DNA from 3 places in the Mesorhizobium sp. M0768 genome. Region 1 is predicted to be linked to each of the others. Evidence: predicted binding sites of a transcription regulator. Region 1 holds the regulator's gene; each other region holds the start of a gene.
The links. The regulator PhoB, encoded in region 1, activates phosphate uptake and scavenging genes when phosphate is short. The targets are predictions, from matches to a motif close to TGTCATNNANCTGTCAT.
Positions count from the first base shown of each region.

Region 1 (4,587 bases):
CGCGGCGTGGTCGCCGTCCTGGCCCGAAACCGGAACCGATCCGGCCAGCCCTTGCGCTGTCAGCGCGGCGACGACGCCGCCGGCAGTGCCGTCATTGGCCGCGACCACGGCATCGACCTTGTTGTCGTTGGCGGTCAGGAACTGTTCCATGTTCTTCTGAGCGTTGGCCGGCAGCCAGCCGTCGGTATAGGCCTCGCCAACATTCTTGATCTTGCCGCTGTCTATTGCCGCCTTCAGCACCTCCATCGAACCGGCAAACAGGAAATCGGCATTCGGATCGGAACCCGAACCCTTGATGAAGACGTAGTTGCCTTCCGGCTTCACCTTGAAGACTTCCCGGGCCTGCATGCGGCCGACTTCCTTGTTGTCGAAGGTCAGGTAAAAGACGTCCTTGTTCTCGATCAGCCGGTCGTAGCCGACAACCGGAATACCTTCGTCCAGCGCCTTTTGCACGGCCGGCCCGATGGCCGAGGCGTCCTGCGCCAGGATGATCAGTGCGTTGGCGCCCTGCGAGATCAGGCTCTCGACGTCGGTGAGCTGCTTGCCGGGGTTGGACTGTGCGTCGGCGGAAATATACTTGTCGCCTGCGGCCTCGATGGCCGCCTTCATTGCGGCCTCGTCGGTCTTCCAGCGCTCTTCCTGGAAGTTCGACCAGGAAACGCCGATGACCTTGTCTTTAGCCTGCGCCACCGACGCCAGCGCCAGCGTCATGGCGACACCCGCCAGAATGGCGGTCGTGAATTTCTTCATCATATCCTCCCTGCGCCGCGTACGGCGTGACCAATTGGCTCAAAGACCAGCTTAGAAGCTCTAATTTTTTCGAGCCTCGAAAAAATACTGGTCCGATCTCCGGCTGCTGTCAACATCGATTCTGATGGATTTTGATGACTCTGCGAGTTTTTTCGAGCGTCGGAATAAACGATGACAGCGCCACCTGCATCTGACACTATTTGCCTCATCCGACACTATTTGTCGGACATTACCGACGGCTTCCGGTTCATGAGCGGCCGCGGCAACCGGGAGGAAAGCAAAACAATGTCGGTCGGAATCCGCCATGACGATTTGCGCCGGCGCAACCGGGCGATGGTGATCTCGGCGGTGCGCCGGGCCGGCCAGCCATCGCGTACTGAGATCGCAGCTACCACCGGCCTCAGTCATTCGACCATATCGGCGATTTCTTCCGACCTGATACGGGAAGGCATCCTCGCCGAGAGCAAGCCAAGTGAGCCCGTTTCGTTGAAACGCGGTCGTCCGCAAGTCGGCCTCGCCCTCAACCCGGAAGCGGCGGCGGTGCTGACCGTGGTGTTGTCGCTGAATTTCCTTTCGGCCGCCATTATCGACTACACGGGACAGGTGGTCGCCGAGGAACAGCGCCGGCTGGACACGCTGACTATGCCGCGCGACGAGCTGATCCGTGAATGCATGGCCATCGTCCGGCGCCGGCTGCAGGATCCAGATCTTGACGTCCGCAGTGTCGCCCGCATCGCCCTGGCGATTCAGGGCATTACCGACTCCCCTGCACGCGCCATGCTGTGGTCGCCGATCACGCCGCAGACCGACATCGCCTTTGCCGACATGCTGGAGGACGAATTCGGCATCCCGGCAACGGTGGAGAACGACTGCAACATGATGGCGGTGGCTTTGCGCTGGCGCAATCCGGATCGCTATCGCGATGACTTCATCGCCATCCTGCTTTCGCATGGCATCGGCATGGGGCTGGTGCTGAAGGGCGAACTGTTCACCGGGACGCATTCCTCGGGCGGCGAATTTGGCCACATGATCCATCGTCCGGGCGGCGCGCTCTGCCGTTGCGGGCGGCGCGGCTGCATCGAGGCGTATGCCGGCAACTACGCCATCTGGCGCAACGCCAGGCAGATGAGCGAAGACAGCGAACCGGTCGCCGACGTCAGCGACGCCGACATGCGCGCACTGGCGGCCCGGGCGCGCGAGAAAGATGGGCCGGAACGCGAGGCCTACCGCAAGGCCGGCGAAGCGCTGGGTTTCGGTCTCGGCTCGCTGTTCGCGCTGATCGATCCGGCACCGGTCGCGATGGTCGGCGCCAGTGCCGCCGCCTTCGATCTGATCGAGCCGGCCTTGCGGAAGGCAATCGCCCAGACCGCCGGCGGCCAGCATTCAGGCTCGATCTCCTTCGATACAGAGCCGAACGAATTGCCTCTGATCCGCGAAGGCTGCGCGATGCGGGCGTTAAGCTTCGTCGACCAGGAGATTTTCGCGCCGGGCGCGCAAATGAGGCCCAGCGTCAGAAAGAACGTAGCCTGACCAGGCGGGTCAATCTTCCCTGATCGCATAGCCGGCGCCGCGGATGGTGCGGATGACATCCGGCATCCGGCCGTTGTTGACGGCTTTGCGCAGCCGCCCGACATGCACGTCGACGGTGCGTTCGTCGATGTAGATTGTCTCCCCCCAGACATTATCGAGTAACTGGCTGCGCGAGAAGACACGGCCCGGATGCCGCATCATGAACTCGAGCAGCCGGAATTCGGTCGGCCCGAGCCTGATTTCGCTCTTCTTGCGATAGACCCTGTGCGATTCGCGATCGAGCACGATGTCGCCGACCTTCAGCACGCTGGACAGCACTTCCGGCTTGGCGCGCCGCAGCAGCGCCTTGACCCTGGCCATGAATTCCGGTGTCGAAAACGGCTTGACCAGATAGTCGTCGGCGCCGGTCGAAAGACCGCGCACCCGGTCGCTCTCCTCGCCGCGCGCGGTCAGCATGATGATCGGCAGCCGCTCGGTTTCGGGGCGCACCCGCAACCGACGACAGAGCTCGATGCCGGAAACCGCTGGTATCATCCAGTCGAGCACCAAAAGGTCGGGCACATTCTCCTGCAAACGGATCTCGGCTTCGTCGCCGCGTGTCACCACCTCGACCTGGTAGCCTTCGGATTCGAGATTGTAGCGGAGCAGCACACCCAACGGCTCCTCGTCCTCCACCACCATTATGCGTGGTGCGATCATCGGCTGGGCACCCCCATCATGTCACCGGTGCGGACATTGTCGTTTCGTCCTGCTTCGGACGATTGACCGGCAATTGCTCGCCGGTCAGCACATAATACGCATTTTCGGCGATGTTGGTGACATGGTCGCCGATCCGCTCCAGATTCTTGGCGCAGAACAGCAGGTGCGTGCAAGCGGTGATGTTGCGCGGATCTTCCATCATGTAGGTCAACAGCTCGCGGAACACGGACGTGTATTTAACGTCGATGCGCTCGTCGGCGGCACGAAGCTTGGCCAACGCGGCCGCATCGCCTGCAGCATATTCCTCGATGACACCCTGCACCTGGATGAGAACCAGCTGCGCCATCGCGTCGATGGAATGCGACAGGTCCCGCGGCGTGGCGCTGAGGCCGACCGCACTCACGCGCTTGGCGATATTCTTGGCAAGGTCGCCGATGCGTTCGAGGTCGCCCGCCATGCGGATCGCTCCGACCACATGGCGAAGATCGTGGGCCATCGGCTGGCGTTTGGCGATCAGGGTGATGGCGCGGTCGTCCAGTTCGCGTTGACGCGCATCCATGATGGCGTCGTCGGAAACGACGCGTTGCGCCAGCACGTTGTCGGAATTCAACAGCGCCTTGGTCGCCCCGCCGACCATCGAACCGGCGAGGTCGGCCATGTCGCGGATCAGCTTGCTGATCTGCTCGAGATCCTCGTCGAAAGAAGCGACTGTGTGTTCGCCCATGGTCCTGTCCTCATATGCATGATCGGAACGGCTCAGCCGAAGCGGCCAGTGATGTAGTCCTGCGTGCGCTTCTCGCGGGGCGACGTGAAGATCTTCTCGGTCCGGTCGAACTCGACCAGTTCACCCAGATACATGAAGGCCGTCTGGCGCGACACGCGCGCCGCCTGCTGCATGTTGTGGGTGACGATGACGATCGTGTAGTCGGCTTGCAATTCGTCGATCAGTTCCTCGATCTTGGCAGTCGACAGCGGGTCGAGGGCCGAAGCCGGTTCGTCGAGCAGAATGACTTCCGGCTTCACGGCCACGGTGCGGGCGATACAGAGCCGCTGCTGCTGGCCGCCGGATAGGCTCAAGCCGCTGGCGTTGAGCTTGTCCTTGACCTCGCTCCACAGCGCGGCGCGCTTCAACGCCTGTTCGACGCGGCCGTCCATCTCGGACTTGCCGAGGTTCTCGTAGAGCCTGACGCCGAAGGCGATGTTCTCGTAGATCGACATCGGGAACGGCGTCGGCTTCTGGAACACCATGCCGATCTTGGTCCTGAGGAGGTTGAGATCCTGCGACCGGTCGAGAATGTTCTTGCCGTCGAGCAGCACCTGGCCCTCGGCCGTCTGTTTTGGGTAGAGCTCATAGATGCGGTTGAATACACGCAGCAGCGTCGATTTCCCGCAGCCCGAAGGGCCGATGAAGGCCGTGACACTGCGCTCAGGCAGCGACAGGCTGATGTCCTTCAGCGCCTTGCTCTGGCCGTAGTAGAAGTTGAGATTCTTGACCTCGATCTTCGTCTTCTCGGCGACCGTTTCGGCCATCGTCATGTCTGGGGACAACATCTGTGTCATCTGTCCTCTCTGCGTCCGGTAAGGCTGCGGGCGAGGATGCTCAAGCCC
Region 1 covers NZ_JAMYPD010000004.1:230,360-234,946, forward strand. Annotated here, with positions in the region: gene xylF (D-xylose ABC transporter substrate-binding protein) at 1-750, opposite strand, end outside; gene NKI08_RS07745 (ROK family protein) at 1,036-2,280, shown strand; gene phoB (phosphate regulon transcriptional regulator PhoB) at 2,290-2,979, opposite strand; gene phoU (phosphate signaling complex protein PhoU) at 2,996-3,703, opposite strand; gene pstB (phosphate ABC transporter ATP-binding protein PstB) at 3,736-4,539, opposite strand; gene pstA (phosphate ABC transporter permease PstA) at 4,536-4,587, opposite strand, start outside.

Region 2 (4,587 bases), on a different contig from region 1:
GAACAGCGATTCCCGCGCGTCGTCGTAGGAAACCATCACCGGGTAGCCGCGGTAGCCCGAACAGGCGAGATCGGCCCAGTCGCCGTCGCCTTCTTCCGCTTGGGCATAGGTGACGCAGTCCTTCTCCCAATCGAGATCGGTATAGACGCTGGATATGTCGCCGGCCCGGGCCGCCTGGCAGAAACCGGCGAGGGCAAGCGGGATCAAGAGAGCGCGCATGGCGGAACAACTCAGTTCGGGGGGCGCAGCGTACCGTCAAATTTAGCGGCAGCCTAGAGGAAGTCAGGCTGCGCACAGTGGTCTTGTAAAACGGACCACTATTTCTTCAAGCTTGCCTCTATCAGAAGATCGGCGTTGCGGGCCACCGACTTCGCCGGCCCGCCGGCACCGAACAGCTGGCCGCTAATATAGGCGCCCTCGATCAGGAGCAGCAGCCCGTCGCCCAGCGTGTCGGCGTCGCCGGCGCCCATCTCTGCCGCCATGGCATGCAGGCGGCGGCGCAGTTCCTGCTTGTTGGCCTCGCTCACGACGCGGGCCGGATGGCCATGTTCGGGATATTCGACCGCGGCATTGGTCATGCCGCAGCCGCGATAGTCGGGCCTTTGCGTACGCTTGCCGACACGCGTCAGGAAGGCGACGATCTGCGCGCGCGGATCGCCGGGATGGGCATCCACCGCCTCGTCGAAACGCTCCCAGAATTCGAGGTCATAGTGCCGGAGGTAGGATGCGGCCAGCTCGTCCTTGGACGGAAAGCTGCGGTAGAGGCTGGGCTTGGTGACGCCGGCACGCCGCACGATCTCGTCGACGCCGATCGCCCTGATGCCTTGCCGGTAGAACAGATCGCGCGCCACCTGGAGAATCCGTTCGGCGGCGCGAGGCGGCGGTGCGTCATTCGCCTTGATCGTTGGTTCAATGCTTTTCATGCCTGGTCTGCCGATTAGCTGGTTGACAATGTTACCGGTCGGTACGTATGTTTCGCGCTCCTGCAACGTACCGGTCAGTAACATGATAGCTCAATCCCGCCCGTTTGGCCAGCGCTACGCTTTCGTCGTGGTCGCCGTCATCTTCCTCTGCCTGCTGATCGCAGCGGGCCTGCGTTCGGCGCCGGCAGTCATGATGCTGCCGCTGGAGAACAGTTTCGGCTGGCGGCGCGACGTGGTGTCGCTGGCGGCGGCCACCGGCATCTTCCTCTATGGCCTGACCGGGCCGTTTGCCGCGGCGCTGATGGAGCGGATCGGGCTGCGCCGCACCTTGCTTGCCGCGCTGCTGTTGATGTCGGGATCGACCGCGCTCAGCCTGTTGATGACCAAACCGTGGCATCTGCTCCTCACCTGGGGCGTGTTTTCCGGCGTCAGCTCGGGCGCCGTCGCCACCGTGCTCGGCGCGACCATCGTCAACCGCTGGTTCAAGACCAATCGCGGCTTGGTGATGGGGCTGATGTCGGCGTCCAGTGCCACCGGGCTGCTGGTCTTCCTGCCGCTGCTCGCCTCGCTCGCCCAGTCGGGCGGCTGGAAGCCGGTCGCCATCGCCATTGCCGTGGCCACCGCCTGCCTGGTGCCGCTGGTCTATATGCTGGTGCCGGAGCGCCCGGCGTCGATCGGCATGGTCCGCTATGGCGCCGATGCCGACGACGTGCCGCCGGTGCCGCCAGCCTCGCAAGGCAATTTCCTTTCGCACACATTGAGCACGCTGCGCCGCGCCGCCGGCACGCGCGTCTTCTGGTATCTGTTCGCCACCTTCTTCGTTTGCGGCTTCACCACCAACGGGTTGGTCGGCACGCATCTGATCGCCTTTTGCGGCGATATGGGCATTGGCGAAGTGCAGGCCGCAGGCCTGCTCTCGATGATGGGCATTTTCGACCTGATCGGCACGACGCTGTCGGGCTGGCTTACCGACCGTTTCGACCCGCGCAAGCTGCTCGGCGTCTATTATGGCATTCGCGGCCTGTCGCTGATCTATCTGCCCTATTCCGGCTTCTCGGCGACCAGCCTGATCATCTTCGCGGTGTTTTACGGACTGGACTGGATTGCCACCGTGCCGCCGACGCTCAGGCTTTCCAACGAGGCGTTCGGCGACCGCAGCGGGCCGATCGTCTTCGGCTGGATCGTCGCCGGCCATCAGGTTGGCGCCGCGACAGCGGCCTTCTTCGGCGGCACCATGCGCGAGCTGCAAGGCAATTACGAGCTTGCCTTCCTGATCGCCGGTATGACGGCAATAGCCGCCGCCTGCATCTCGCTGCTGATCAACACCAGCCGCCCGGCGTTTGATCCGGAACCGCAGGCGGCGTAGGGCGCAATCGGCCGTGCTAATCTCCCCCCTTGAGGGGGAGATGGCCGCGAAGCGGCCAGAGGGGGTCGGTCGAACCGGGCTCGGCCTCTTATCGCCGATGCAGGAGGCCGGCGCTCCGCGCAAGACGACCCCCTTCTGTCGCCTTTGGCGACATCCCCCCTCAAGGAGGGAGATTCGCCAGCCTGTTCACTGTTATCAAACCTTCATCGTTTCGAAATGTGCCTGAAACATTGAAGCTGGAGCTTGGCGGCGACGTTCAATGCCATCCAGGAGACAGCCATGAACAAGATTTCGATGACGCGGCGCGCTTTCGTCACGTCGGCCAGCGCCGTTGGCCTGGTCGGCGCCTCGGGCCTCGCCCTCCCCTATTACTCGCGCGCCAATCAGCGCCCGGCTTTCACCCATGGCATCCAGTCCGGCGACGTCGACGCCACCAGCGGCATGGTCTGGACACGCACCGACCGGCCGTCGCGCGTCATGTTCGAGGTGTCGCCGACCGAAAGCTTCACCAATGCCGTCCGCCTCGCGCCGCTCGATACCTCGCCGGCCAGCGATTATACGGTGAAGCGGCTGCTTACCGATCTCGCCTCCGACCAGGACATCTTCTACCGCATGGTCGCGGCCGATCTTGCCGACATCAACGCCGTTTCCGAGCCGGTCGTCGGCCGCTTCCGCACGGCACCTGCCTCGAAGCGCGACATTCGCTTTGCCTGGTCGGGCGACACCGCCGGCCAAGGTTGGGGCATCGACGAGACCGGCATGAAGACCTACGCCACCATTGCCAAGCACACGCCCGACTTCTTCCTGCATTCGGGCGATACGATCTATGCCGATGGTGCGATGAAGGACGAGGTCGACCTGCCCAACGGCGGCAAGTGGAAAAACAAAGTGCTGATCGACGAGAAGCGCAAGGTTGCCGAGACGCTGGACGAATACCGGGCGCAGTGGAAATACAACATGATGGACAGGCATGTGCTGGCGCTCAGCGCCATCTGTCCGACCTTCTATCAGTGGGATGACCACGAGGTGCTGAACAACTGGTCGGACTCGAAGGACCTGAGCGCCGACGATCGCTACACTGAAAAATCCATCCATGTGCTGGCGGCACGTGCGGCGCGCGCCTTCCACGAAATGACGACGATCCGTTACGAGCCGTCGGAGCCCGGCCGCGTCTACCGCAAGATCGCCTATGGTCCGCTGCTCGACGTGTTCTTCCTCGACATGCGTTCCTACCGCGGCCCCAACGGTCCGGATATGCAGGAGACGATGACGCCGCAATCGCGCATCCTCGGTGAACAGCAGATCAAGTGGCTGAAGCGTGAACTGGCGAATTCCAACGCAACCTGGAAAATCATCGCCGCCGACATGCCGCTCGGCCTCGTCGTCTGGAACGACGGCACCAAGAAGGTAGGGGCCGAGGCGGTCAGCAATGGCGACAATGGCCCGGCCAAAGGGCGTGAGCTGGAAATTGCCGACCTTCTTCGCTATATAAAGAATGCGGGTATCAGCAACACTGTCTGGCTCACCGCAGACGTGCATTACACAGCCGCGCATTACTACAATCCGGACAAGGCGCAGTTCCAGGACTTCGATCCGTTTTGGGAATTCGTTTCGGGTCCGATCCATTCCGGGACGTTCGGGCCTAATGGTTTCGATATGACATTCGGCCCGGAGCTGAAGTTCATAAAGGCACCAACTGCCGAACAGGGTCAAAACCTGGCGCCTTCGGCCGGCCTGCAGTTCTTCGGGCTCGTCGAGATCGATGGCGCCACCGAACAGTTGACGGTGCGGCTGATGGATCGCGACGACAGCGAACTCTACAAGGTCACGCTCGATCCGGTGCGGTCGGCGTGAGCGACGGCGCCACTACCCTCGGGCCAGCCCGAGGGTAGGAACGTATATCAATCGGGATAGCAGACGACGGGAATGTTGGGCCAGACGGCGCTGTCGCATCCGGCATTTTGCTGCCGCTGCTTGAAGGCGGCGCTGACCGGCCCGGTCACCACCGGATCGACGCCATCGGGAGCATCGGCAAAAAGCTGCTCCGCCGACGGCTTGTCGGACGGCAAAGCAGACCGCGTCTCCTTGAACGACGCCGCCGATTGCGCCGCGCCGGCCGCGAGGAGGACGGCGAGCGCGGTACATGCCAAAATCGGCCGGAGTTTGATGCCTATCTCGATCATGAAATTCGAACTGTCCGGACCATGAAAGGTTCCGCCTTGGTTAATAATTCCACTTCACACCAAGACATTTAAGATTTGGTGACTTTATTTGGTGGCTCGCCTCCTCTTTCGCAAT
Region 2 covers NZ_JAMYPD010000019.1:61,742-66,328, reverse strand. Annotated here, with positions in the region: gene NKI08_RS22340 (hypothetical protein) at 1-219, opposite strand, end outside; gene NKI08_RS22335 (TetR/AcrR family transcriptional regulator) at 318-923, opposite strand; gene NKI08_RS22330 (MFS transporter) at 1,006-2,289, shown strand; gene NKI08_RS22325 (alkaline phosphatase D family protein) at 2,569-4,143, shown strand; gene NKI08_RS22320 (hypothetical protein) at 4,191-4,472, opposite strand.
Region 2: the regulator PhoB is predicted to act here: its motif matches at 2,480-2,496, upstream of NKI08_RS22325 (alkaline phosphatase D family protein).

Region 3 (4,587 bases), on a different contig from region 1:
AGATACGCACCAGAAAGCCGGCTGCCGGAAGGATCAGGACCAGACCCCACCAATGGCCATAGGCATAGGCGGCCGAGGACAGTGCCCACAGCGTGGCGAAGGGGATGAGGGTGATGGCGAGTTCGACGGCGCTGCGACGCCTGTCGGGCTTTTTATAGCGCGACAGGATCTTCAACCAGGCGCGCTTGCTGTTTGCCACAGCTTCCGGGGAAATCATGTTCATCATGAAACATAGGCGGAGCGGCGCGCTGCCGCAAGGCGGAGATCACGCAAAGTTACTGCGGGTAAATGTCGCGCGATGGCGAGGAATTGCGGCCGCAATCGCAGGTCGCGTTGCTGGCGACGGTGTCTACCGACGGCGCCCGCCTGCGACCACCTTGGCTTCGACGCCGTCCAGGCGGTCGAGCAATTCCTTCAGACGGTCGGGAATATCGGACTCCGTGCGGAAGGCCGGTAAGGTGCGCAGAAAGCGCTTGGTCGCCTCGGTGCCGAGCTGGCGCCGGATATCGGCGGCGAGCCCGTCGCGTTTTTCGCCATTCCTGCGGGGCATCATCCAAAATCCTGTGTCGGCTTCGAAACTCTTCCAAGGGAGGAATGGTTCCCGCATTGTAGTGTCCCGGCAAGCAAAGCCGTCGGGTACGGTAAAGTTTGAATTAAAATCGAGAGGTCTGCGCCGTCCGCCATCAAGCAGCGACAGCGGCTGCAGTATCGCTTGCCCCTTGATTTTTGGCCGCTAAACCTCGATATCGGGCGCAAATCCACACCATTCGAAAATGACGGGAAACGGCGATGAGCGACCAGGCAAAAGACGAACGCGCGCCCGATGAAGCCGAGAAGACCGAGGCTGCCGCGGAGCCAAGGGAAGGTGGCGTCGACGGCGACTATGAAGCGCTTGTGCGGCTTCTGAAGGAAAACGAAGAGCTGAAGGATCGCGCGCTGCGCGTCGCGGCCGACATGGAGAATTTGCGTCGCCGCACCGCCCGCGACGTCCACGATGCGCGCGCCTATGCGGTTGCCAATTTTGCCCGCGACATGCTTTCGGTGTCGGACAATCTGCGCCGTGCGCTGGATGCCATCCCGGAGGAGGCCAAGGCGTCGGGCGATGCCGGCTTCAAGACGCTGATCGACGGCGTCGAGATCACCGAGCGCGCCATGCTGTCGGCGCTGGAACGCCACGGCGTGAAGAAGCTTGAGCCCGAGGGCGAGAAATTCGATCCGAATTTCCACCAGGCGATGTTCGAGGTGCCCAATCCCGACGTACCGGCCAACACGGTCGTGCAGGTCGTGCAGCCCGGCTATTCGATCGGCGAGCGTGTGCTGCGGCCGGCCATGGTCGGCGTCGCCAAGGGCGGCCCCAAGCATGTCGCAAGCGAAGCGCCAGTCGAGCCGGGGCCGGTCAACGAGCAGGCTGAGAAGGATGCGTAAGTTAGGGGAGTAGGGGAACAGGGCAGTACGGGAGTAGGGAATAGCGCTACGTCGGGTAAAGTAGCAATTGCCTACTCGCGCCCTTGCCTTCTCTCCGCCTACTCCCTTATTCAGGCCGCAAACCGCTGCGCTTCTCCGCCATAATAATTGACGTAGCGGGCACCGATCTCCTTGACCGGCATCACCACGAACACGTCGACCGTCGAGAATTCACGGTCGATGACACAACCGTCGCCAATGCGCGCGCCGACGCGCAGATAGCCCTTGACCAGCGGCGGCATCGCCGCGATCGCCGCCTTGGTATTGACGGCCTCGATCGGCATCAGATCCATTGAACAATAGCGCCCGGCGACGGCACGCACGTCCCATGATGAATTCGTCCGGCAGTGGTGGGCAAGATAGGTCAGCGCCTCCGCATGTGCCGCCGGCACGGTGCCGTGGAACGACGCGCAGCCAGTCATCACACCGATGCCGTAATGGTTGATGTAGGCCCAGATGCCTTGCCACAGCGCCTCGATGGTGCGCTTCGAGCGGTATTCCGGCAGAACGCAGGAGCGGCCGAGCTCGAGGAAGCGCTGGCCAGGATGCCGCGCGATCAGCTTGGTCAGTTCGAATTCGCCTTCGGAATAGAAGCCGCCGGCGGCCGCGGCAATCTCCTGCCGCAGCAGGCGGTAGGTGCCGACGATGCGGCGATGCTCTGGGCCGGAAAGCGAAGTATCGAAGACCAGGAGATGATCGCAGAGGGGATCGAAGCGATCGGCATCGCGGCGGTCCTGCATCTGGAACAGGTCCTTCCTGGCACCAAGCTCGTCGTAGAACACCCGGTAGCGCACTTCCTGCGCGGCAGCGATCTCGGCCTCGTTGCGGGCGAGCCGCACTTCGAGATTGCCGATGCGGCCGAGCGATGCGCCTTTTATGACGGCATCGGCGTTCCGGCCGACGAGCAAAGGCCCGCTGGCGTTCGGCCGAGCATCACATTCCGGCATGACTGTATGCACGAGTGATTCTCCTTCGAGCCATCCCTCTTGGCACGGGGATACGGTGTAGGTGCAACAGGATTGTGACAGTACCGTGATACGGCTCTGCGGGCAATACTTCGTCGGCTGGGCAATCTATCAACCGTCGATGTTGTGCCTCAGGCGGCCGCTTGCCCTTCGACCGCATGAACCAGGGCATCGGGGTCGAGCGGCTTGGTGACGAAGCCGCTGGCACCGTGAGCGAGCACGGCGTGGCGGGTCTTTTCCTGGCTGTCGGCCGACAGCACCATGATCGGCACCGGCGGCACCGCGGTCTCCTCCTCATGGCGGCGGATGGCGGCGATGGCGTCCAGGCCGTCCATGACAGGCATATGCAAGTCCATCAGCACCACGTCGTAACGGTGCTTGTGGCCGGTGCTGATGACCGCCTCGACGGCGGCCTTGCCGTTGCCGACCACTTTCACGCGATGCCCGGCCTTCAGCAGCGTGGCGCGGGCCAGCATGGCGTTGATGTCGTTGTCCTCGGCGATCAGCACCGACAGGCCGTGCTGGCGGGCGCCAATGGCGTGCCCCGTCTGCGCGCCGCGCCTTTGCAGTTGCGGCTCGGCGACGACCGGCGCGTGGCTGGTCAAAAGCACGCGCAGCAATGTCTCACCGCGCACCGGCCTCGCAAGGAAGGTGGCGTAACCATTGGCACGGAACTCGCCAAGCATGCCACGGTCGGTCGGTGCGATCAGCGTCACTGCCTCGCAATCGGCAAATCCGCTCTGGCGCAGGCGCCTGAGCAGCCTGCCGTCGCTTTGCTCCATGGCAGCATCGATCAGCAGCACGTCGCAGCTCTCGGCGAAAGGGGTGGCCTGGGCGGCGGCGGTGGCCAGATCGACCGTGCCGCCATTGGCGCGAATGGTGCGGGCGAGGGCTTCGGCCTCGACCAGGTTCTTCGACACGATCACCGCATGCCGGCCCGACAGCGCGTCCTGGCGGATCTGCGGCGCCTCGACGGCGGAAATAGCGGGAATCTCGAAGACGAATTCGGACCCCTGGCCAAGCCGGCTCGACACAGAGATAGTGCCGCCCATGGCGGTCACCAGGCGCTTGGAAATGGCGAGACCGAGGCCGGCACCGCCATGCGCACGGGTCGAGGTGCCGTCAGCCTGTTCGAAGTCCTCGAATATGCGCTCCATGTCCTCCTCGCGCAGACCGGGGCCGGTGTCGGTGATGGTGAAGCGGATGCGGTCGGTGGTTTCGGTGCGGACGCGGGCGATGCTTGCCAGGACGCCGCCGCTGTCGGTGAACTTGACGGCGTTGCCGATGAGATTGAGCAGCACCTGCCTGACCCTGCCGGGGTCGGCGGTGATCAGCTGCGGCACGTCGGGTTCGACATGACAGCCGAGGCCGATATCCTTGGCAAAAGCCCGCGCCGCCAAAAGCTCGATGACATTGTCGGCGATCTCGCGCACCGACATCGGCTGCGGTTCGGGATCGAAGCGGCCGGCCTCGATCTTGGAGTAGTCGAGCAGGTCCTCGATCAGCGCCAGCAGCGCGCTGGCCGAGGTCGAGATGGCGCCGACATAGGTCCGCTGCTCGGGCGAAAGGCTGGTGTCGGCGAGAAGCCGGGCCATGCCCATGATGCCGTTCATCGGCGTGCGGATCTCGTGGCTGACGGTGGCGAGGAAGCGCGATTTGGCCTGGCTCGCATATTCGGCCCGCTCGCGGGCGGTGATCAGCGAGGATTCGGCGCGCTTGCGAGCGGTGATGTCGCGGGCGATGGCGCGATGCGAAACGGCGCCGCTGTCCTTGTCGCGCACCGACAGCTCGATCCAAGAGAACCAGCGTGGGCCGTCCGGCGTGCGAATGGCGACGTCGGTGGAACTCAGGCATTCATGGTCGGAAAACGCGGCGTCGGGGACGATGCCGACATCGATGCCTAGTTCGGCCAGGGACTTGCCGGCAAGCTCGCGCTGGTCGGTTTCGACAAGGTCGGCGAAAACCTTGTTGGCGTAGACAATGTGGCCGTCGCGGTCACGATGGACGACGAGATCGCCGAGTGCATCGATCAGCCCGCGAAAGCGCTCCTCGCTCTCCTGCATCTCCCACATGCGGTCGGCCAGCGTCTCTATTTCGGCGCGGCTGCGGGCGGTCGTGGCATCGAGCAGGGCCACCGCGCGGCGCTCGGTGCGCCTGT
Region 3 covers NZ_JAMYPD010000003.1:345,227-349,813, reverse strand. Annotated here, with positions in the region: gene NKI08_RS06155 (fatty acid desaturase) at 1-223, opposite strand, end outside; gene NKI08_RS06150 (hypothetical protein) at 350-553, opposite strand; gene grpE (nucleotide exchange factor GrpE) at 790-1,425, shown strand; gene olsB (l-ornithine N(alpha)-acyltransferase) at 1,536-2,411, opposite strand; gene NKI08_RS06135 (PAS domain-containing hybrid sensor histidine kinase/response regulator) at 2,561-4,587, opposite strand, start outside.
Region 3: the regulator PhoB is predicted to act here: its motif matches at 2,475-2,491, upstream of olsB (l-ornithine N(alpha)-acyltransferase).